Regions from separate parts of the Actinomadura rubteroloni genome, predicted to be linked through region 2. Evidence: riboswitches for the same ligand, from Rfam matches in the RefSeq annotation. Region 2 holds a riboswitch; each other region holds the start of a gene.
The links. A riboswitch is a leader RNA that binds a small molecule or an ion and turns the genes downstream of it on or off. The one in region 2 is predicted to bind cobalamin.
Positions count from the first base shown of each region.

Region 1: it holds a riboswitch for cobalamin, as region 2 does, so the genes downstream of both, BTM25_RS10550 (putative cobaltochelatase) here and metE (5-methyltetrahydropteroyltriglutamate--homocysteine S-methyltransferase) in region 2, are expected to answer to the same signal.
Region 3: it holds a riboswitch for cobalamin, as region 2 does, so the genes downstream of both, BTM25_RS08545 (CbtB domain-containing protein) here and metE (5-methyltetrahydropteroyltriglutamate--homocysteine S-methyltransferase) in region 2, are expected to answer to the same signal.
Region 4: it holds a riboswitch for cobalamin, as region 2 does, so the genes downstream of both, BTM25_RS04525 (ribonucleoside-diphosphate reductase subunit alpha) here and metE (5-methyltetrahydropteroyltriglutamate--homocysteine S-methyltransferase) in region 2, are expected to answer to the same signal.

Region 1 is NZ_MTBP01000001.1:2,368,893-2,373,992, forward strand. It holds gene BTM25_RS10530 (acetolactate synthase large subunit) at 1-655, opposite strand, end outside; gene BTM25_RS10535 (DUF397 domain-containing protein) at 785-982, opposite strand; gene BTM25_RS10540 (helix-turn-helix domain-containing protein) at 979-1,821, opposite strand; gene BTM25_RS10545 (ATP-binding protein) at 2,031-2,474, shown strand; cobalamin riboswitch at 2,528-2,652, shown strand; gene BTM25_RS10550 (putative cobaltochelatase) at 2,710-4,836, shown strand; gene cobO (cob(I)yrinic acid a,c-diamide adenosyltransferase) at 4,894-5,100, shown strand, end outside.
Region 2 is NZ_MTBP01000001.1:285,566-290,665, forward strand. It holds gene BTM25_RS01350 (hypothetical protein) at 1-255, opposite strand, end outside; gene BTM25_RS01355 (RNA polymerase sigma factor) at 252-818, opposite strand; gene BTM25_RS01360 (sulfatase-like hydrolase/transferase) at 885-2,756, opposite strand; cobalamin riboswitch at 2,868-3,048, shown strand; gene metE (5-methyltetrahydropteroyltriglutamate--homocysteine S-methyltransferase) at 3,186-5,100, shown strand, end outside.
Region 3 is NZ_MTBP01000001.1:1,927,997-1,933,096, forward strand. It holds gene BTM25_RS08540 (CbtA family protein) at 6-854, opposite strand; gene BTM25_RS08545 (CbtB domain-containing protein) at 889-1,113, opposite strand; cobalamin riboswitch at 1,148-1,302, opposite strand; gene BTM25_RS08550 (histidine phosphatase family protein) at 1,326-1,901, shown strand; gene BTM25_RS08555 (TetR/AcrR family transcriptional regulator) at 1,902-2,537, opposite strand; gene BTM25_RS08560 (medium chain dehydrogenase/reductase family protein) at 2,650-3,681, shown strand; gene BTM25_RS08565 (SRPBCC family protein) at 3,678-4,301, shown strand; gene BTM25_RS08570 (MBL fold metallo-hydrolase) at 4,438-5,100, opposite strand, start outside.
Region 4 is NZ_MTBP01000001.1:1,029,283-1,034,382, reverse strand. It holds gene BTM25_RS04530 (ribonucleotide-diphosphate reductase subunit beta) at 1-381, opposite strand, end outside; gene BTM25_RS04525 (ribonucleoside-diphosphate reductase subunit alpha) at 378-2,627, opposite strand; cobalamin riboswitch at 2,697-2,919, opposite strand; gene BTM25_RS04520 (hypothetical protein) at 3,017-3,592, shown strand; gene BTM25_RS04515 (YcnI family copper-binding membrane protein) at 3,663-4,334, shown strand; gene BTM25_RS04510 (copper resistance CopC family protein) at 4,331-4,855, shown strand; gene BTM25_RS04505 (SGNH/GDSL hydrolase family protein) at 5,032-5,100, shown strand, end outside.

The DNA.
Region 1 (5,100 bases), 2.1 Mb from region 2:
CCGCGTGGGCGCGCGTCGCGCCGTGCCCGGCCACCACGACCGGCTGCCGCGCCATCGCGATCACGTCGGCGGCGCGGGCGATCTGCGCGGGCGACGGCTCCTGCGGCCGGACGACGTTCACCGCGAGCGGCTTCAGGGTCTCCGGGACGGGCGCGGACTCGACGTCCTCGGGAATCGCCAGGTACACCGCGCCCGGCCGTTCGGTCTGCGCGGTCTTGAACGCCTTGCGGACCATCTCCGGCAGCGCCTCGGCCGTCGGCGTCAGGTCCGCCCACTTGGTGATCGGGCGGAACAGCGACACGAGGTCGATGACCTGGTGCGACTCCTTGTAGATGCGGTCCAGACCGACCTGCGCCGAGATCGCCACCACCGGCGTGCTGTTGGTCGTCGCGTCGGCGACGCCGAGCTGCAGGTTGATCGCCCCCGGGCCGAGCGTGGCCGAGGCGACGCCGGCCCGTCCGGTCAGCCGCCCGTAGATCTCCGCCATGAACGCCGCGCCCTGCTCGTGCCGGACGAGGACATAGCGGATCGACGAGTCGTTGAGCGCGTCGACGAAATGGATGTTCTCCTCGCCCGGGATGCCGAAGACGTACTCGACCCCTTCGGCCTCCAGGATGCGGACGAGCAGCCGGGCGGCGTCGGCCTGCGTGGACATCGGGTGTCCTTCTTCCAGTCGCGGCGCCCGCGGACCCGCGGGCATCCTTCTCAGCGTCGACTCCCATTCGATCATTCCGCTTCGCCGGTGTGGCGCCGCCCACCCCGTGAAGCGCCGGACGGCCGCCGGTCAGGCCCCGCGCACCGAGTCCAGCAGCGCGCTCCAGCCGGTGCTGGACAGGACCAGGGCCGGGCCCTGCGGGTCCTTGGAGTCGCGGACGACGCACCGTCCGCCGGCCAGGTCCGCCACCTCGACGCACTGCTCCCCGCTGCCGCTGTGGGAGGAGGTGCGCCAGCAGCCGCCGGTGTCGCGCCGCGTTTTCGTCACATGCCGCTCCTTGCCGCCTCGATCATGAGGTGCGCGGATTCCTCGGGGGTGAGGGCCGCCTCCTCGATCCGGCGGAAGCGGTCCCTGTGCTTCGCTATTTCCGCGCTGCTTTCCACATAAACGTCGCCCATCGTGCCCTCGACGTAGGCGATATCGGGATCGGCGGGGTCGGAATAGGAAAGGATGGTGAAACGTCCGTCAAGTCCGGCGTGTTCCATGGTGGAGAACGGCAGCACCTGAACGGTGACAAAGGACCGTTCGCCCATTTTCACAAGTTTGTCCAATTGGGCGGCCATCACCTGGAGCCCGCCGATCGGACGCCGCAGGGCGCCCTCGTCCATGATCATGTGCAGTCGGGGGGCGTCGGTCCGGTCCAGGATCGCCTGGCGGATCTTGCGGGCGTCCACCCGGCGCTCGATCTGCTCGCGCGTGGCGAGCAGGCGGCCCGCCGTGATGACGGCGCGCGAGTAGTCCTGCGTCTGGAGCAGGCCGTGGATGAGCTGCGGATCCCAGGTGCGGATCTCCGAGGCGTCGTCCTCCAGTGCCACATAGCTGCCCGCGAACACGTCGGCGTAGGCCGTCCACCAGCCGCGCCGGCCCGCCTCGCGGGCGAGGGTGAGCAGCGCGTCCCGGTCGGGGCTCGGGACGCCGTACAGGTCGAGCAGCGCGGCGATGTCGTCGGGTTTGGGGCGGGTCTGGCCGGTCTCCAGACGGGAGACGGTGGCGCGCGACCAGGCGAGCCGGTCCGCCACGTCCTGGAGGGTGAGGCGCTGCTCCTCGCGCAGCTTGCGCAGCTCGCGGGCCAGCCGGCGACCGCGCACAGTAGGCCGGTAGGTCATGGCTAGCGAGTCTTTCCGTCAGCGCGGCGTCGCACAACGTGATTGCCGGAATCCGCAGGGATTGACGAACTCGGTGGAGCAATCTGGCGAAGCCAGTTGCGCCGCTGAGATTCTCACGAGACGCTGTCGCGTGACGGCTCGGGGACGCAATGTGACGAGTTGCCCAGGGGCGCCCCCGCCCAAGGCGTCCCGAGCGGGAGGACCGACCCGTGAAAGTCTCAGCCCAGACCACCGACCCCCTCGCTCCGCCCGCCGGCTGGACGTGGCCGCTGCCGGACGGCCCCGAGTGCGCCCGGCACGCCCGCGCCGTCCTGGAGGAGGCGCTGGCCGCGCTCGGCGTGCCCGCCGAGGCGCGCGCCGACGCACGGCTCATGGTCAGCGAGCTGGCCACCAACGCCCACCAGCACGCGGCCGGGAGCCGTCCGCACGAGCTGTGGCTGTGCCGCGACGCCGCGTCCGGAACGGTCTACTGCGCCGTCTTCGACCGGGACGCGTCCGCGCGGCTGCCCGGCTACTCCTGGACGTCCGGCGACTGCGGACGCGGCCTCGCGATCGTGCGGGAGCTGTCGGGGGGCCGGTGGGGCACCGGGGCGGCCGTCGCGCGGATCGGGGAGCCCGAGCCCGGCAAGGCCGTCTGGTTCGCCATTACCTGACCGTCTTCGTCCAGATCGCCGGGAGTGTGCGATCCTTGCGGACGGCGGACAGGAGGAACCCGGTGCGAATCCGGGGCTGTCCCGCAACTGTGACCGGGGAGCCCGTCCCCACGCTCGACGCCACGGCGGACACGCCGGAAGGCCCGGGGACGGACGGTGATCCGGGAGCCAGGAGACTCCGGCCGCCGCTTGGACCGCCAACGGGCGTGGACACCCGACGGAAGGACAGTGGGGCATGGCCTCCAGCGACGCGCGCTACCCGTTCTCCGCGATCGTCGGCATGGACGATCTCAAGCTGGCGCTGCTGGTCAACGCCGTGTCGCCGCGGGTCGGCGGTGTGCTCGTGCGCGGCGAGAAGGGCACGGCCAAATCCACGATCGTCCGGGCGCTGGCCGCGCTGCTGCCGCCCGTGCCGGTCGTGCCGGGCTGCCGCTTCTCGTGCGACCCGTCCGCGCCCGACCCGCGCTGCCCCGACGGCCCCCACTCCGGCGCCGGCGAGCGCCCGGCGCGGCTGGTGGAACTGCCCGTCGGCGCGGCCGAGGACCGGCTGACCGGCTCCCTCGACATCGAGCGGGCGCTGACCGAGGGCGTCACCGCGTTCGAGCCGGGACTGCTGGCCGCCGCGCACCGGGGCGTCCTGTACGTGGACGAGGTCAACCTCCTGCACGACCATCTCGTCGACCTGCTGCTGGACGCCGCCGCGATGGGCGAGTCGCACGTCGAGCGCGAGGGCGTGTCGGTGCGGCACGCGGCGCGGTTCCTGCTCGTCGGGACGATGAACCCCGAGGAGGGCGAGCTGCGCCCGCAGCTCCTGGACCGCTTCGGGCTGACCGTCGAGGTCGCCGCGACCCGCGACCCGGCCGAGCGCGCCGAGGTCGTGCGGCGGCGGCTGCGGTTCGAGGACGACCCGGGCTCGTTCGCCGCGCTGTGGGCGTCCGCCGAGGCCGAGCTGGCCGGGCGCATCGCCGCCGCCCGCGCGCTGCTGCCGGACGTCGCGCTGACCGACGCGGCGCTGCGGCAGATCACGGCGGTGTGCGCGGCGTTCGACGTGGACGGGCTGCGCGCCGACCTCGTCACGGCCCGCGCGGCGCTGGCGCTCGCGGCCTGGAACGGGCGGACCGAGGTGACCGCCGACGACGTCCGGACCGCCGCGCGGCTCGCGCTGCCGCACCGGCGCCGCCGCGACCCGTTCGACGCGCCCGGCCTGGACCGCGACCGGCTGGACGAGATCCTGGACGAACACGCCGATCCCGACCCGCCCGACGACGACCCCGGCGGCCCCGGCGGCTCCGGCGGCTCCGGCGGTGCGGACGACGCGGCCGGTCCGGGCGACGGCGCCGGCTCGGGCGACGCTGCGGGCGCGGACGATGCCACCGGCTCCGGCGCGGACGAGAGCGCGGGTGCCGGCGCGGGCACGGGCGCGAACTCCGGCGCGGGCGCGGGTTCGGCCGAGGGCGCCGACGCGAGTGCGGGCGCAGATGCCAATGCGAGCGCGGGCGAGGGCGCAGGTGCGGGCGCCGGGGGCGGGGCGCCGGACGCGGCGGACGAGCCGCCGAGCGGCGGGCGCGAGAGCGTCGTGTCGGCGGGGGCGGCGTTCAAGCCGCGCCTGTTCACCGTCCCGGGCCTCGGCGCGGGCGCGCCGGGACGCCGGTCCAAGGCCCGCACGTCGCACGGCCGCGTGACCGGCGCCCGTCCCGGGTCCGCCGGGATCCACCTGACCGCCACGCTGCGCGCCGCCGCGCCGCGCCAGCGCGCGAGGGGCCGCGCGGGCGCCGGGCTGGTCCTGCGCCCGGGAGACCTGCGGGCGGCCGTCCGCGACGGACGCGAGGGCAACCTCGTCCTGTTCGTCGTGGACGCGAGCGGCTCGATGGCCGCGCGCCGCCGCATGACCGCCGTCAAGGGCGCCGTGCTCAGCCTGCTGCGCGACGCCTACCAGCGCCGCGACAAGGTCGGCCTGGTCACGTTCCGGGGCCGGGACGCCGAGGTCGCGCTGCCGCCGACGTCGTCGGTGGAGGCGGGCGCGCGGCGGCTGGAGCGGCTGCCGACCGGGGGCCGGACGCCGCTGGCCGCCGGGCTCGTCCGCGCCGCCGGGGTGCTGCGCGCCGAGCGGCTGCGCGACCCGGCGCGGCGTCCGCTGCTCGTGCTCGTCACCGACGGCCGCGCCACGTCCGGCGCGGACCCGGCCGCCGCCGCGCCGCTGCTGGACGGCGTCGCGTGCGTCGTCGTGGACTGCGAGTCCGGCCCGGTGCGGCTCGGCCTGGCCGCCGCGCTCGGCGCCCGGCTCGGCGCGGAGACCGTCCGGCTGGACGACCTGGCGGCCGGCAGCCTCGCCGGACTCGTCCGCGCCCACCGCGCCGCCTGAGGGAGTCCGCGAGGGAAGCCGCCGCGTCGCGGCGGCGAGGCCAGAGGAGGAGCGATCATGCCGCAGGGGAAGCCGGAGTACGTGCCGCAGGACGGGCTGACGACGCGGGAGCGCCGCAACCGGCCGCTGCTGGTCGTCCACACCGGGCCGGGGAAGGGCAAGTCGACGGCCGCGTTCGGGCTCGCGCTGCGCGCCTGGAACCAGGGCTGGCCGATCGGGGTGTTCCAGTTCGTGAAGTCCGCGAAGTGGCGCGTCGGCGAGGAG
Region 2 (5,100 bases):
CACGCCGTCCCGGATGCGGACGTAGACGACGCCGTCCGGCTTCCGCTCGATCGCGTACGCCTGCGCCGCGGGCCCGCCCGACGTCGCCAGCGCCACGGCCGCCGACGCGGCGAGCGTCAGCGCCGCCGCCGACGCGGCCAGGGCCGCGCGCGGGCGGCGGGACGGCGCCGCGTCCGCGCGGGCGGCCACGAACGCCTTCAGCTCGGCGAGCCGCCGCTCCTCGAACGGCTCCAGCGGCCGGTCGGTGGTCGTCATGAGATTCCCTCCAGCGTCGGTTCGGTCGTGGGCGCCTGCCGGAGCAGCCGACGGGCGCGGTGCAGCCGGACGCGGGCCGTCCCCTGCCGGATCCGCAGGACGGCGGCGGCCTCGGTGATCGTCAGGCCGTCCACGTCGACCAGTTCGAGGACGGCGCGCGGGCCGGGCGGCAGGCCCGCGATCTCCGCGCGGACGCGGCGCGCGTCGCGTTCGGCGTCGATGCGCTCCTCCAGCCGGGCGACGGCGTCGTCGTCCAGCGGGCGCCGGGCGGCGGCGCGGGCCAGCGCGTCCAGCCGGCGGGCGGAACTGCGGCGCTCGGCGGCGAGGACGTTGCGCGCGACGCCCACCAGCCACGCCGACGGGCTGCCGCGTCCGGGGCGGTACCCGTCGGCCGCCTCGACGGCGGCGAGGAAGATCTCGGTGGTGAGGTCGTCCACCGCGTGCGGGTCGCCGGTGCGGCGGGCGACGAAGCCCGTCACCATGCGGACGTGACGGCGGTAGAACGCCTCGAACACGGCGGGATCTCGCCCGATCGCCCGGACCTCCGGTTCGTCAGCGGTCATACAGGCTCGCCTCCCGTGTCGGTTTTCTCCCCTCCTTGGTCCGGGCGGCGGCGGGCGTTACGGGGGTCAGGCGCCGAAGATCGGGGTGGCGGGCGTGTAGGCGCCGGCCAGGACGAGGCTCAGGTACTTCCCGGCGTTGTGCAGGTACTCGGCGGTCGAGCGCGCGGCGCGGTCGATGGCGGGCAGCGCGGGGCGTGCGGCGTCCCCGAGGTAGGTGAGCGCGTTGAGGGCCTGGAGCCGCACCTGCGCGTCCGGGTGGTCGTCCAATGTGGAGGCGAGGTAGGAGACCGCCTGTTCGGTACGGTCGCCGAGGCGGGCCAGGGTTTCGGCGGCGACGATGCGGACCTGGGGCGACGGGTCGTTGGTGAGTATTCGGGTCAGGGCGTCTGCGGCCGGTGCGGCGGCTTTGCCCTTCTGCATGAGCAGGCCGGACGCGGCCCAGTAGCGGATCACTTCGTTGTCGTCGGCGAGGGCGCGGGTGAGTCTCGCGACGTCGCGGGGGTCGCGGCGGATCGCGGTTCCGGCTACGTCCAGCACGCGGCGCAGCGGGTACGCGCCCGGCGCGCGGCTCGCGTCGTAGCCCTCCAGCGCGGAGCCCTCGGGGATGAAGCCGTTGTCGTTGACGTCGAGGAGGTGCTGGTCGAGTGCGCGGCGCAGCCGGTTCAGGTGGCTCCGGTGGCGCGGGTCGGCGGCCAGGTTGCGGACCTCGTCCGGGTCGGCGCGCAGGTCGTACAGCTCCTCGGCGGGCTTCTCGCGCCAGAAGCGCTCCTGGACGGGCGTCAGCGTGCCGTCCAGATGCGCCTGCTCCCAGACCTGGTAACCCTTCTGCTGCCATGCGTACGCCTGGTGCTGCCCGTACGGGCGGTGCGGGCTGTAGTTGCGGATGTAGCGGAACCGTTCGTCGCGGACGGTACGGACGATGTCGTAGCGCTCGTCCATCCGGTTGCGCATCCCGAATGCGTAGGCGGGACGGTGCCGCGCGGCGAGGGACGTGCCCGTCATGTGGCTCGGCGCCCGCAGGCCCGCCAGTCCGAGGACGGTTGGCGGTAGGTCCAGGGACACGGTGATGGGCGCAGTGATGACCGAGCCGGGTCGTGCGGGGGCCAGGTGCGCCCATTTGCGCGGATACCGGACGATCAGGGGTGTGCGCAGTCCGCTGTCGTAGCAGTACCGCTTGCTGCGGGGGAGGATGCCGCCGTTGTCGCCGAAGTAGAACACGATGGTGTCCTCGGCGAGCCCGTCGGCTTCCAGTTCGGCCAGGCGGGCGGCGAGTTGCCCGTCCATCTTCTCCATCAGGTCGTAGTACCGGGCGCGGTCTTCGCGGATCGCGGGCACGTCGGGCACGTAGGCGGGGACGCGGACGTCCTCGGGGCGCGTGCGGCCGGGCCCGGCGGTGAAGATCTGCGACTCGTGGGTCGTCATGTAGGTGAAGACCGAGTAGAACGGGGCGTCGGCGGGGCGGTTCCGCCAGTGCGCGGTGGTGCTGGACGCGTCCCACACCCGCGCCGGGTCGATCGGCGAGTTGTAGTCGCTCTTGGCGTTGTTCGTGCAGTAGTAGCCGGCCGCGCGCAGGTACTCCGGGACGGCCCGCGCGAACGACGGCAGGCGCCCGACGGCGCGCATGTTCTCGGCCGGGCCGCTGGTCTCGGCGGGCAGGCCGGTGACCAGCGCGAACCGCGACGGCGCGCAGACGGGCGCGGCGGAGAAGGCGTTCTCGTACCGGACGCCGTCCCGCGCGAGCCGGTCCAGCGTCGGCGTGCGTGCCACCCGGTCGCCGTACGCGCCGATGTAGGGGTTGTTGTCCTCGCTGATCAGCCACAGGATGTTCGGCCGCCGCGCCGACGCCGCGGCGGCGGGACGGGCGGTGAGGGCCGCCGCCAGCGCGCCGCCGGCCCCGGCCGCGAGCACGTTCCGCCGCGACGGCTCAAAACCACTCAAAACAGACTCCAGGGCAGCGAGGGGACAACGTTCGCGATCATGGAGCAGCCGTCGGCGGATTGTCAACTTAAACGGTAGGGATAGAGCATCGCTAGACTCGGGAACGCGGACGGTTCACCCGGGTCCCCGCGATCCGGGTGTCGTAAGAGGGAACCCGGTGCGAATCCGGGACTGCCCCGCAGCGGTGAGTGGGAACGACCGCCGTCATACGCACTGGGCGCACCCGCCTGGGAAGCGACGGCCAGTAGGACATGCCCGTCCGGCATGGCGCCCGCGAGTCCGAAGACCTGCCTCCGCCCGCGCGCCGCCCGGCGCGCGGTGGTCCGCGGCCTCGTGGGAGGGCCCGGGACGCGCCCGCCGGGGTGAGCCCCGCCGTGCGCGCCGAGCCGTCTCCGGACGCCGCGCCTGGCAAGGCGAGGGATGCTGCCGATGAGAACGACGATCCTCGGATACCCCCGGATCGGTGCCCACAGGGAACTGAAGTTCGCCGTCGAGGACTACTGGGCCGGACGGTCGGACGCCGCCGCGCTCACCCGCACCGCACGCGAGCTGCGCCGCGCGGTGTGGACGGAGCTGCGCGACGCGGGCCTCGACACGATCCCGTCCAACACCTTCTCGCTCTACGACCACATGCTCGACACCAGCGTGCTGGTCGACGCGGTGCCCGACCGGTACCGCCATCTCACCGGGCTGGATCGGTACTTCGCGATGGCGCGCGGTGTCCCGGACGTCCCGGCGCTGGAGATGACGAAGTGGTTCGACACCAACTACCACTACATCGTCCCGGAGATCGGTCCCGGCACCCGGTTCGCGCTGGCCGAGGGCGCGCGGGCGAAGCCGATCGCCGAGTACCAGGAGGCGCGCGGGCTCGGCGTCGAGACCCGTCCGGTGCTGGTGGGCCCGCTGACCTACCTGCTGCTGGCCAAGGCGGCGCCGGACGCGCCCGCCGGGTTCCGGCCGCTCGACCTGCTCGACGGCCTGGTCGAGGTGTACGCCGAGCTGCTGGAACGCCTCGCCGGGGCGGGCGCGGCGTGGGTGCAGCTCGACGAGCCCGCGTTCGTCGCCGACCGCACCGACGCCGAGACGGCGGCGCTCGCGCGGGTCTACCGGCGGCTCGCGGCGCTGCCCAGCCGGCCCCGGATCCTCGTCGCGTCCTACTTCGGGACGATCGGCGCGGACGCACTGCGCGCACTCGGTACGGCCCCGGTGGAAGCGGTGGCGCTGGACTTCGTGGCCGGGCCGCGCAACGTGGACGTCCTCGGTTCGATCGGCGGCCTGCCTCGGACGACCGTCGTTGCGGGCATGGTTGACGGCCGCAACGTGTGGCGCACCGACGTCGCACGGGTCAAGGCGGTCCTCCCGGCGCTGCTCGGGCTCAGCGACAAGGTCGAGGTGAGCACGTCGTGCTCGCTGCTGCACGTCCCGCTCGACCTGGACGCCGAGACCGCGCTGCCCGCCGACGTGCGCGGACGGCTGGCGTTCGCGCGGCAGAAGGTCGCCGAGGTGGTCGCGCTCGGCCGCACGCTCGACCTGGACGCCCCGGCTCCGGCGCGTCCGCGTCCCGACCCCCGGGTCCGCGCCCGGCTGGACGTGCTCGACGACGCGCGGCGCGGCGACCGGGCCGTCCGGTTCGCCGCGCAGCGCGCCCGGCTCGGCCTGCCCGACCTCGCCACGACGACGATCGGGTCGTTCCCGCAGACCGCCGCGCTCCGCCGCGCCCGCGCCGACCACAAGGCCGGACGGCTCGACGACGCCGCCTACACGCGGGCGATGAAGGATGAGATCGCCCGGGTCGTCCGGCTCCAGGAGGACATCGGGCTGGACGTCCTCGTCCACGGCGAGCCCGAACGCAACGACATGGTCCAGTACTTCGCCGAACAGCTCGACGGGTACGCCGCCACCGAGCACGGCTGGGTGCAGTCGTACGGCACGCGCTGCGTACGGCCGCCGATCCTGTACGGCGACGTGTCGCGTCCGCGTCCGATGACCGTCGAGTGGACGACCTACGCCCAGTCGCTGACGAACCGCCCGGTGAAGGGGATGCTGACCGGGCCGGTGACGATGCTGGCGTGGTCGTTCGTCCGCGACGACCAGCCGCTCGCCGACACCGCGCGGCAGGTCGCGCTGGCGCTGCGGGACGAGATCGGCGACCTGGAGGCGGCCGGGATCGGCGTCGTCCAGGTGGACGAGCCCGCGCTCCGCGAACTCCTGCCGCCGCGCCGCGCGGAGCACGCGGACTACCTGGCGTGGGCGGTCGGGGCGTTCCGGCTCGCGACGTCCGGGGTCGCGGACGCCACGCAGATCCACACGCACATGTGCTACGCGGAGTTCGGCGAGATCATCG
Region 3 (5,100 bases), 1.6 Mb from region 2:
GCGGGTCAGACGGTGGCGGGTGCCGCGTTCGTGTCCGGACGCGGGCCGAGCAGGCGTTCGGCGAGCGGCGCGAAACACAGCCCGATCGTCCCCCACAGAACGGCCTGCGCTGCAACCGAGAAGAAGCGGAAGGCGAACAGGGTGTCGGCGGGGAAGCCGGGGTAGACGATGCGTCCTTGCGCGTCTCGCAGGGGCAGCGGTGTCTCGGTGGCGTGATGTCCGTACGCCTCGACGTTCGCACTGAGCTCGCCGAAGGACGGCAGGACGAGCATCACCGCGCCGAGAACCACCGCGCAGGCCAGGACGGCGAGCAGCGTGGCGTTCCACGTGCCGAAGCGGGCCTGGAGCCGCTGCCCGAGCCACGCCCCGGCCACCAGGACGACGATCGAGATCCCGACCATCAGCAGGTAGAGCCCGCTGCGCTCCCGGATCGTGTCCTCGTGACCGATGGCCGGGGGATTGGCGGGGTACTTGGCGAACGGGATCAGGTACAGGGCGAGGAAACCGCCCCCGGCGACCAGCAGTGCGAGCGTCCGCGGCCGGACCTTGCCCGTGCGTCCGCAGGCCAGCGCATAAGCGACGGCGTACAGCGCGCCCATGGCGATACCGAACGCGATGATGCCCACGCCGATGCCGACGTTGCCCTGGAAGGCGCGGCTGAATGGTTCGGCGTGCTCGTGCTCGACGGCCAGTCCGGCTGCCTTGTCGAGCGCGGACTGGGCGGTGTGGCGGCCGCTCTCGTAGTCGATCGCCTTCTGGATCTGCGGCTCGGCGAAGATCCGGGCGAACAGAAACGCCAGCAGCCCGCCGATCGCGCCCACGGCCATGCCGCGGACGATGAAGTGCCGTTCCACGGCCTACTCCTTCAGTTGTGTCCGGTGCCGTGGATCAGTGGCAGGGGAAACCGAGGAAGTGCCGCGCGTCGTGGACAAACTCGTGCACGTGCGTGTCGTTGCCGAACACCGAGGTGGCGCCCTGGTCGATGCCGATGAAGTAGTACAGCGCCACACCGAGCAGAACGGTGCCGAACAGCCACAGGGCGGCGCGCGTGCCGCCGAGGACGACGGGGGTGGAGCCGGTGCGCGCACCGTCAAGGGTGGTGGACGTGCTCATGTGGGGCCTCCCGGGGATCCTGCGTCCCACGCTCGATGGACCGTTTGCGATGGCGGAGGTCTGACTCTCCGGTCCCGGGACGGGACGGATCACAGTGGCGCGACCGTGCCGGATTTCCACCGACTTCCCCTACCATCTACCGTCGTGACCTTAAGCTCCGCGCGTCGAACCGTCAATGAAAGGCTGTTCACGTCCGTCTCGGTCACCGGGCGGTGACGGTCCGGCTTTTCCTCGTCGCGCACGCGCCGACGGAGGCGACCCGCTCCGCCCGCTTCCCGGACGACGAACCGCTCACCGCGCACGGCCTGGCCGCAGCCCGCGAACGCCGTGGCGCGCTCCGGCGGATCGACGTCGCCTACCGGGGTCCCGAGGCCCGCTGCCGCGCGACCGCGCAGGCACTCGGCCTGGACGCGGCCACCGACCCGCTTCTCGCGGACGTGGACGTCGCCGGATGGCGCGGCCGTACGCTGTCCGAACTGGAGACCGAGGATCCGGCGGGCCTGGTCGCGTGGATGTCGGACCCGGACGCTTCTCCCCACGGCGGTGAGCCGCTGTCCCGGGCGATGGCGCGCATGGCGACGTGGTTGGAGCGTCTGCCGGCGGGTTCGCTGCGGGTTGCGGCCGTCACGCATCCCGCGTTGATCCGCGCCGCCGTCCTGCACGTGCTGGCCGCGCCGCCCGGCGGGTTCTGGCGGATCGACACGGAGCCGCTGTCGCTGACCGTCCTGTCCCGCGACGGCGGCCGGTGGAGGCTGCGCGAGACCGGGCATCCGCTTGCGGCCGGGTAGTCAGTCGGCCAAGACGTCCGCGAGTTCGGCCGCGTAGAGCTGCGCCGGGTCGAAGCCCATTCCGGTGAATTGACCGGCGACTTCCAGGGACAGGACGCCGTGCATCCGTGTCCAGAAGCTCAGCGCCTTGTGCAGCACGGCGGGCGGCGCCGGGTGGTCGCCCGCCCAGGCGCGGTGGTCGGCCAGGTGCGCGTCGAGCGGCGTCGCCGGCGGGTCCAGCGTCATGCAGGCGTCGAGCAGGAGCGCCATCGTCTCGGACGCGATGAGGGTGATGTCGTCCGGCGCGTGGTAGCCGGGGACGGGCGTGCCGTAGATGAGCAGGTACCGCTGCGGGTCCTCCAGCGCCCAGGCGCGCAGGGCGTGCGCCAGTCCGGCGAGGTCGGCGCCCGCTTCGGCCGCTGATCCGAGCGTGTCGGCGAGGCTGCGGTAGGCGTCCCGGACGAGGTCGGTGATCAGCTCGTCGCGGCCCGAGTAGTAGCGGTAGAGCGCGGGCCCGCTCATCCCCATCCGCTTGGCGATCGCGTTGAGCGAAAGTGCCGACGCGCCCGTCGTGGCGATCTGCTCCCGCGCGTGCCCCTTGATCTCGGCGCGGACCTGGGCGCGATAGCGCTCGCGCGGCGTGGCTGTACCCGCCATGACCACCTCCCCGACTCCAGTTAGAAGGTATCACGAACGCTATTGACACTCATCCAAGCGTCCGGTTATAACTTCTAACGAAAGCATGAGCCTCTAGGTACAGGAGATCGCCGTGAACACCGAAGAACTGGTCGAGGTCGTCCTGCCGGGCCGGGTCGAACCGGACGGCCTGCAGATCCGCCACGGGACCGTCCCCGCCGCCGGGCCCGGCCGCGTGGTGATCCGGATGGAGGCGACCGGCGTCTCCTTCGCCGAGCAGCAGATGCGCCGGGGCCGCTACTACGACCAGCCGCCGTTCCCGTTCGTCCCCGGCTACGACCTCGTCGGGACGGTCTTGGCCGTCGGCGCGGGCGTCGCACCGGACCTGGTCGGCGCCCGGGTCGCCGCGCTGGTCAAGGTCGGCGGCTGGGCCAGCCACGTCGTGGTCGACGCGGCGGACGTCGTGCCGGTCCCGGACGGCGTCGGCGCAGCGGAGGCGGAGGCGCTGGTCGTCAACGGCATCACCGCGTGGCAGATGCTGCATCGAAAGGCGCGTGTCCGCGCCGGGCAGACGATTCTCGTGCACGGTGCCAGCGGCGGTGTCGGTTCGGTGCTCGTCCAACTCGCTCGTGCCGCCGGCGTGACGGTGATCGGTACGGCGTCGGCCCGTCACCACGCGGCGCTGCGGGACCAGGACGTCGTCCCGGTCGACTACCGCGCCGACGACGTCGCCGCACGGGTCCGCGAACTCGCCCCGGGCGGGGTGGACGCCGTCTTCGACCACGTCGGCGGCCCCGGCATCGTGGACTCGTGGCGTCTGCTCGCCCCGGGGGGCACGCTCGTCTCCTACGGCACCGCCTCGACCCGGGACGACCGGGGATCCAAGCGGTGGCCCGTTCTCAAGCTGCTCGCCCGGATCTGGCTGTGGCAGACCCTGCCCAACCGGCGCCGCGCCTATTTCTTCAACGTCTGGGCGGGACGGGCACTGGCCGCGAACCGGTTCCGCGCCCGGCTCCGCTCCGACCTCGCGCAGGTCTTCGCCGCCCTCCAGCGCGGCGACATCACCGTCCGGATCGCCGCGCGGCTGCCCCTCGAACGCGCCGCCGACGCGCTGCGGCTGGCCGAGTCCGGAACCGTCGCGGGGAAGGTCGTGCTGGTCCCGTGACCCGTCGTGAGAACATGCCCGGTATCCGCCTGGGCCTCGCCGCGCTCGTCCTGACCGGCGGCGTGGCGCTCAGCGTCCCGGCCGCTCAAGCCGCCTCGCACGATGGCACGTCGCAGTGCCGAGGCGAGGGCACCGAGGCCGCCGCACTCATCCGCTACCGATCCGACATCCTCATCAAGGCTCCGCTGCCTGCCGTCTTCGCGCTGCAGACCGACGTCGAGCGCTGGCCGACGTGGCAGGAACCCGTCCTCAGCGCGCAACGCCTCGACCCCGGGACCCTGCGGCGCGGCTCGCGGTTCCGCTGGACGACCCCGGCACCGCCCACACCGACGACGCCCGCCACGACCCTGACGATCACCTCGACCGTCCGGCAGCTCCGCCACGACGCCTGCGTCCTGTGGAGCGGCCCCGCGATCGGCGACGGCGTGCGCATCGACCGCGGCGTCCACCTGTGGAGGTTCACGAAGGTTCCCGGTGGCGTGCGCGTCCACACCGAGGAGACCTGGACCGGCGACCAGGTCGAGGCCGACGTCCCCAAGGCGACCGAGATTCTCGGCACGGGCCTAGAACACTGGTTGCAAGACCTCAAGACCAAAGCCGAGGCTCAACGCCACGTATGAGGCGCACGACCCGGCGACACAGCGCCGCGCCTGAGTGCAGCAGGACGAGGCGGCGTGACGCGCCTCGGCCCGGCCTGGCTCGGTCTGCTGAGTTCCGGCGCGGGCTTGCCGCGCCGCTGGTGCGGAGGGCGCGCGGTCAAGCGCGGAGGTCGGCGATGGCGGCCTGGAGTGAGCCATGGTGGACCGGGCCGTGGCCGGGGAGCACCGTGTCGGCGTCAAGGCGCTCCAGTGCGGCGAGAGCCGCGACGATCTCGCCGTCGTCGCCGTGGTTGAACCACGGCGCGATCAACTGGGGACCGCGGCGCCGTGAGACGGCGTGCCCGGTGATGAGGCTGTCGCCCGTCGCCACCGCTCCGGCGGACGGGATGAAGTACGCGGTGTGTCCCGACGTGTGGCCGGGAGTCGGGACGGGGACGGGTGCGCCGGGCAGGTCCAGCGCGCCGGCGGTCGCGAACGGCAGGGCGTGCGGTGCGGCGACGTCGCGCGTCGCGCCGGCGCGCAGGATCCGGAGCGCCCACGGCAGGACGCCGGGCCGGTGAAGCTGGGCGAGCAGTTTGCCCGGCGTGAGCTGCTGGAGGTATTCGCGGCGCGCGTGCGGGACCTCGGCTGCGGCGAGGTGGACGGGCGTCCCGAAGCGGGCATGGAACGGGTTCACCGCACCGAGGTGGTCGACGTGCGCGTGCGTGACCAGGATGGCCCGGACGTCCTCGGGCCGGTGCCCCACCGCGCGGATGGACGCCACGACGGCGGCGAGGTCCCCCGGATAACCGCCGTCGATGAGGGTGAGGTCACGGCCGTC
Region 4 (5,100 bases), 740 kb from region 2:
TGCACGGGCGCGCTCGTCGGCGTCCGGAAGGTAGGTGTCGAGCAGCGTCAGGTAGAACTGGACGTGCACGGCCTCCTCGAACAACTGCCGCGACAGGTACAGCCGCGCCTCGGGCGCGTTCAGGTGCTTGTAGAGGTTCAGCACCAGGTTGTTCGCCACGATCGAGTCGCCGGTCGCGAAGAACGCCACCAGCCGGTTCACCAGATGCCGCTCCTCGGGCGTCAGCCGGGCGAGGTCGGCCAGGTCGGAGCCGAGATCGACCTCCTCGACCGTCCAGGTGTTGCGGATCGCGGCGCGGTAGCGCTCGTAGAAGTCGGGGTAGCGCATCGGCCGCAGCGTGAGGTCCATGCCGGGGTCGAGCAGCATCGGCTTGTCGGTCACTGGCACGCCTCGCACGCCTCGGGGTTCTCCAGGGAGCAGGCGACGGCGTCCGGATCGGCCACCGCCGTCACGGTCGTCTGCGCGATGCGCGTCGCGGGGCGCGACCGCAGGTAGTACGTCGTCTTCAGGCCCTGCTTCCACGCGTACAGGTACATCGAGGACAGCTTCCCGATCGTCGGCGTCTCCAGGAACAGGTTCAGCGAGTGCGCCTGGTCGATGTACGGGGTGCGGGCGGCGGCGAGGTCGATCAGGGCGCGCTGCGGCAGTTCCCAGGCCGTCCGGTAGAGCGCGCGCAGCTCGTCCGGCAGGTCCGTGATGCCCTGGACGGAGCCGTTCGCCCGCTTGATCGCGTCCCGGACGGCGGGCGTCCACAGCCCGAGCCGCTTGAGATCCGCGACGAGGTAGCCGTTGATCTGGAGGAACTCGCCCGACAGCGTCTCGCGCTTGAACAGGTTGGACACCTGCGGCTCGACGCACTCGAAGCAGCCCGCGATGGACGCGATCGTCGCGGTCGGCGCGATGGCGATCAGCAGCGAGTTGCGCAGGCCGACGGCCGCGACGCGCTCGCGCAGCGCCGCCCACTCGGCGGCGGGCGTCGCGTCCGGGAAGTGGTCCGGGTGGAGCTGGCCGCGCGCCGTCCGCGTCTGCGCGTAGGCGGGCAGCGGGCCGTGCAGTTCGGCCAGGTCGGCGGACGCGTGGTAGGCCGCGAGCGCGATCTCCTCGGCGATCCGGGTGGACAGCGCGCGGGCCTCGGGCGAGTCGAACGGCAGGCGCAGCTTGAAGAACACGTCCGCGAGGCCCATCACGCCGAGGCCCATCGGCCGCCACTTGCGGTTCGCTTCGGCGGCCTCCTCGGTGGGGTAGAAGCCGCGGTCGATCGTCCGGTCCAGGAAGCGGACGGCCGTCCGGACGGTCCGGCGCAGCCGCTCCCAGTCCACGCCGTCCGGGCCGGTGTGCGCGGCGAGGTTGACCGACCCGAGGTTGCAGACGGCCGTCTCGCCGTCGGACGTGACCTCCAGGATCTCCGTGCACAGGTTCGACAGGTGGACGACGTTCTCCGGCTCGGCGGTCTGGTTGCAGGCGCGGTTGGCGGCGTCCTTGAACGTCATCCAGCCGTTGCCCGTCTCGGCGAGCGTCCGCATCATCCGGCCGTACAGCCGCCGCGCCGGGATCCGCCGGACGAACCGTCCCGCCTTCTCCGCCGCCCGGTACGCCGCGTCGAACGCGTCGCCCCACAGGTCCGTCAGCTCGGGGACCTCCTTCGGGTCGAACAGCGACCAGTCCTCGTCGGCCTCGACCCGGCGCATGAACTCGTCCGGGATCCAGTTCGCGAGGTTGAGGTTGTGGGTGCGGCGCGCGTCCTCTCCGGTGTTGTCGCGCAGTTCGAGGAACTCCTCGACGTCGGCGTGCCACGGCTCCAGGTAGACGCAGGCCGCGCCCTTGCGGCGTCCGCCCTGGTTGACGGCCGCGACGGAGCTGTCCAGCGTCCGCAGCCACGGGACGATGCCGTTGGAGTGCCCGTTCGTCCCCCGGATCAGCGAGCCGCGCGACCGGACGCGCGTCCACGAGATCCCGATGCCGCCCGCGTACTTGCTGAGCCGCGCGACCTGCGCGTACCGCGCGTAGATGGACTCCAGCTCGTCGCGCGGCGCGTCCAGCAGGAAGCAGGACGAGAGCTGCGGGCGGCGCGCGCCGGAGTTGAACAGTGTCGGCGAGCTGGGCAGGTAGGCGAGCCCGCCGAGCAGCGCGTACAGCTCGGCGGCCTCCTCGACCGTGTCGGCGAGCCCGGCCGCGACGCGCAGCCAGAAGTGCTGCGGACGCTCCAGGACGCGGCGCGTGGACGGATGCCGCAGCAGGTACCGGTCGTAGAGGGTGCGCAGGCCGAAGTACTCGAACCTGTCGTCATCGGCGTGGTCGACCAGCGCGTCGAGGGCGTCGGCGTTGCGGGCGACGAACGTCGCGGTCCGCTCGTTCAGCAGGCCCTGCGCGTGCGCGGCGGCCACCGAGCCCGCGAACGTCGTGACGCCCTCGGCGGCGGCCTCGTCCGCGATCAGCCCGGCCAGCAGCCGCGCCGCGACGCGCGAGTACGCGGGCTCCACCGCGACCAGCGCGGCGGCCTCGCGCACCGCCTGCTCGCGGTCGCCGCCGTCGGCGAGCACCCGGGCGGGGTCGACGCCGTCCAGCCCGGCGCACGCGCGCTCCACCTCGGCGGCCGGTCCCGGCGGCGCGATGAGTTCCTGTGTCACGTGCCCTCTTCCCCTCGCGGACGCGGAAGGGCACGCGGCGACGCCGCGCCCGGCCTCCCGCGAAGCCTGGACGTTCCCGTCGTACTGGCAGGTCTTCGGACTCGCGGGCGTCGCACCTCGTTCGGTGCGGCCTAGTGGCCGTCGCTTCCCGGTCCCCGGCTCGGGGTCCAGTGCTCTGTGACGGCGGTCGTTCCCGCTCACCGCTGCGGGGCAGTCCCGGAATCACACCGGGTTCCCTCTTGCGACGTCCCCGGCCGGTTCCGGCCGGGGACGAACCAGCACGGGCCACGACCCTACATCTAGTTGATCGGCTTTGCATCCGTCCCACATGTAGGGAGTGTTGGGGGGTGCGTCACGCCGCGGACGTCGGCTCTACGATGGTCGGCGAGATGAGTCCGCCCGCCCCTGTTCCGTCGTCGCGCGCCGCCCGCGCGGTCGTTTTCGCGACCGTGTGCACGGTGCTCGCGGTTTCCGGACACGCGGTCGCGTCGTCGTGCGCGGTGTCCGTCGCGGCGGTCACGGCCGGGTTCGGCGGCTCGGCGCTGCTCGGGTTCGCGCTGGCCGGACGCGAGCGGTCGCTCCGCACGATCACCGGCGTGCTCGTCGGCGGGCAGTACGCGCTGCACTGCCTGTTCAGCGGGTCGTCCCGGCCGGGGATGGTCATGCATCACGCGGCGACCGTCCCGGCGCCCGTCGAACACCACTCCGGCTCGTGGATGACGCTCGCGCACCTCGGCGCGGCGCTCGTGTCGGCGTGGTGGCTGCGGCGGGGCGAACGCGCCGTGTGGGGGCTCGCGCGCCGGCTCGCCGGACGGCCCGCGCGGCTCCTCCTGGTTCTTTCGCGTCCTTCGGCTCCGGCGGCTCCGCGTCCGGTTCCGGCCGTCCGGCCGCGTCCGGTGGTCCGCGTGCTGCGGCACGACGTGGTCCGGCGGGGGCCGCCGTCCGTTTCGAGGGCGCTCGGCTGAGCGCCGCAACGTCACCCGGCCGCCTTCGGCACCCGGGTTCTTCTCGTACGTCTCGAAACGGAGCACCACCATGCCGGTTCGCCGGATCACCCTTGTGGCGGGCCTCGCCGCCGTCGCCGTGCTCGGCCTCGGCCCGTCCGCGTCCGCGCACGTCACCGCCAACCCCCGCACCGCCGAGAAGGGCGGCTACACCAAGATCAGCTTCCGGGTGCCGAACGAGCGGGACGACGCGTCGACCGTCAAGCTCGTCGTCCACCTGCCGCAGGACCACCCGATCACGTCGGTCTCGGTGCGTCCCGTCCCCGGCTGGACGGCGAAGGTCGAGGAGGCCGCGCTGCCCAAGCCCGTCACCGTCGAGGGCACGCAGCTCACCAAGGCGCCCGCGACCATCACCTGGACGGGCGGCAAGATCGACCCCGGCCAGTTCGAGGAGTTCGACGTCTCCCTCGGCCCCCTTCCCGCCGACACCGACCGCCTCCTGTTCCCCGCCGAGCAGACCTACTCGGGCGGCGACGTCGTCAAGTGGGACCAGAATCCCGGCGGGGCCACCGAGCCCGAGCATCCGGCGCCCTCGGTGACGCTCGTCGCCAAGGGCTCGGCGACGCCCGCCGCCGCCGCGAAACCGTCCGACTCCGACTCCGACGACACGGCGCGCCTGCTCGGCGGCCTCGGGCTCGTCGCCGGGGTGCTCGGCGTCGGCACGGGCGTGTTCGCGCTGACCCGGTCGCGGAGCCGGGCATGACGACCGTCCGCTCACGGATCGCCGCGGTCCTCGCGGCGGGCGGCGCACTGGCGCTCGCGGTCCCGGCGACCCCCGCGTCGGCGCACACGGCGCTGCGGTCGACCAGCCCGAGCGCCGGCGCGACCGTCGCCGACCCGGGCCAGGTCACCCTCACCTACGCGGACCCGGTCCTGGTCCCGCGCGTGATCGTGACGGGTCCGAACGGCGTCCGCGTCCAGGTGGGCCCGCCGCACTCCGTCGACCGGACGGTCACGCAGGCGGTCCGCACCGGACTGCCCGGCGGGGTCTACACGGTCGGCTGGCGCGTCGTCTCGCCCGACGGCCACCCGATCAGCGGCTCCTTCACGTTCCGGGTGAGCGGTTCGGGCGCCGCGCCGAACTCCGCCCCCGCCGCGACGCCGTCCACGGCCGCGCGGCGGGGGACGAGTTCGGCCGGCTGGCTCTGGATCGGCCTCGGCGCGGCCGTCCTCGCGGCCCTCGCCGCGGGCGCGGCCTACCTGCGCCGCTCCCGCCGCGCCTGAGGAGGGCCGGCGGCGGTCGCGCCGCCGGCCCACCCCACCGTGCCGTTACTCCTGTGACGGACGGTGACCAAAGTGTCCGGAAAATGCCGCAAACGTGCACAGGGGGTTGCCGGGGAGCGGGCGGGAGAGTACAAGACAACGTGCAACTCCTTCACGTTTGACCGGAAGGGACCCGCGTGCCGCGTCTCCAGCGTTCCTCCTCCGACCGCGTCGGGCCTTCGCTCCTCCGCCGCCTGACGCGTGCC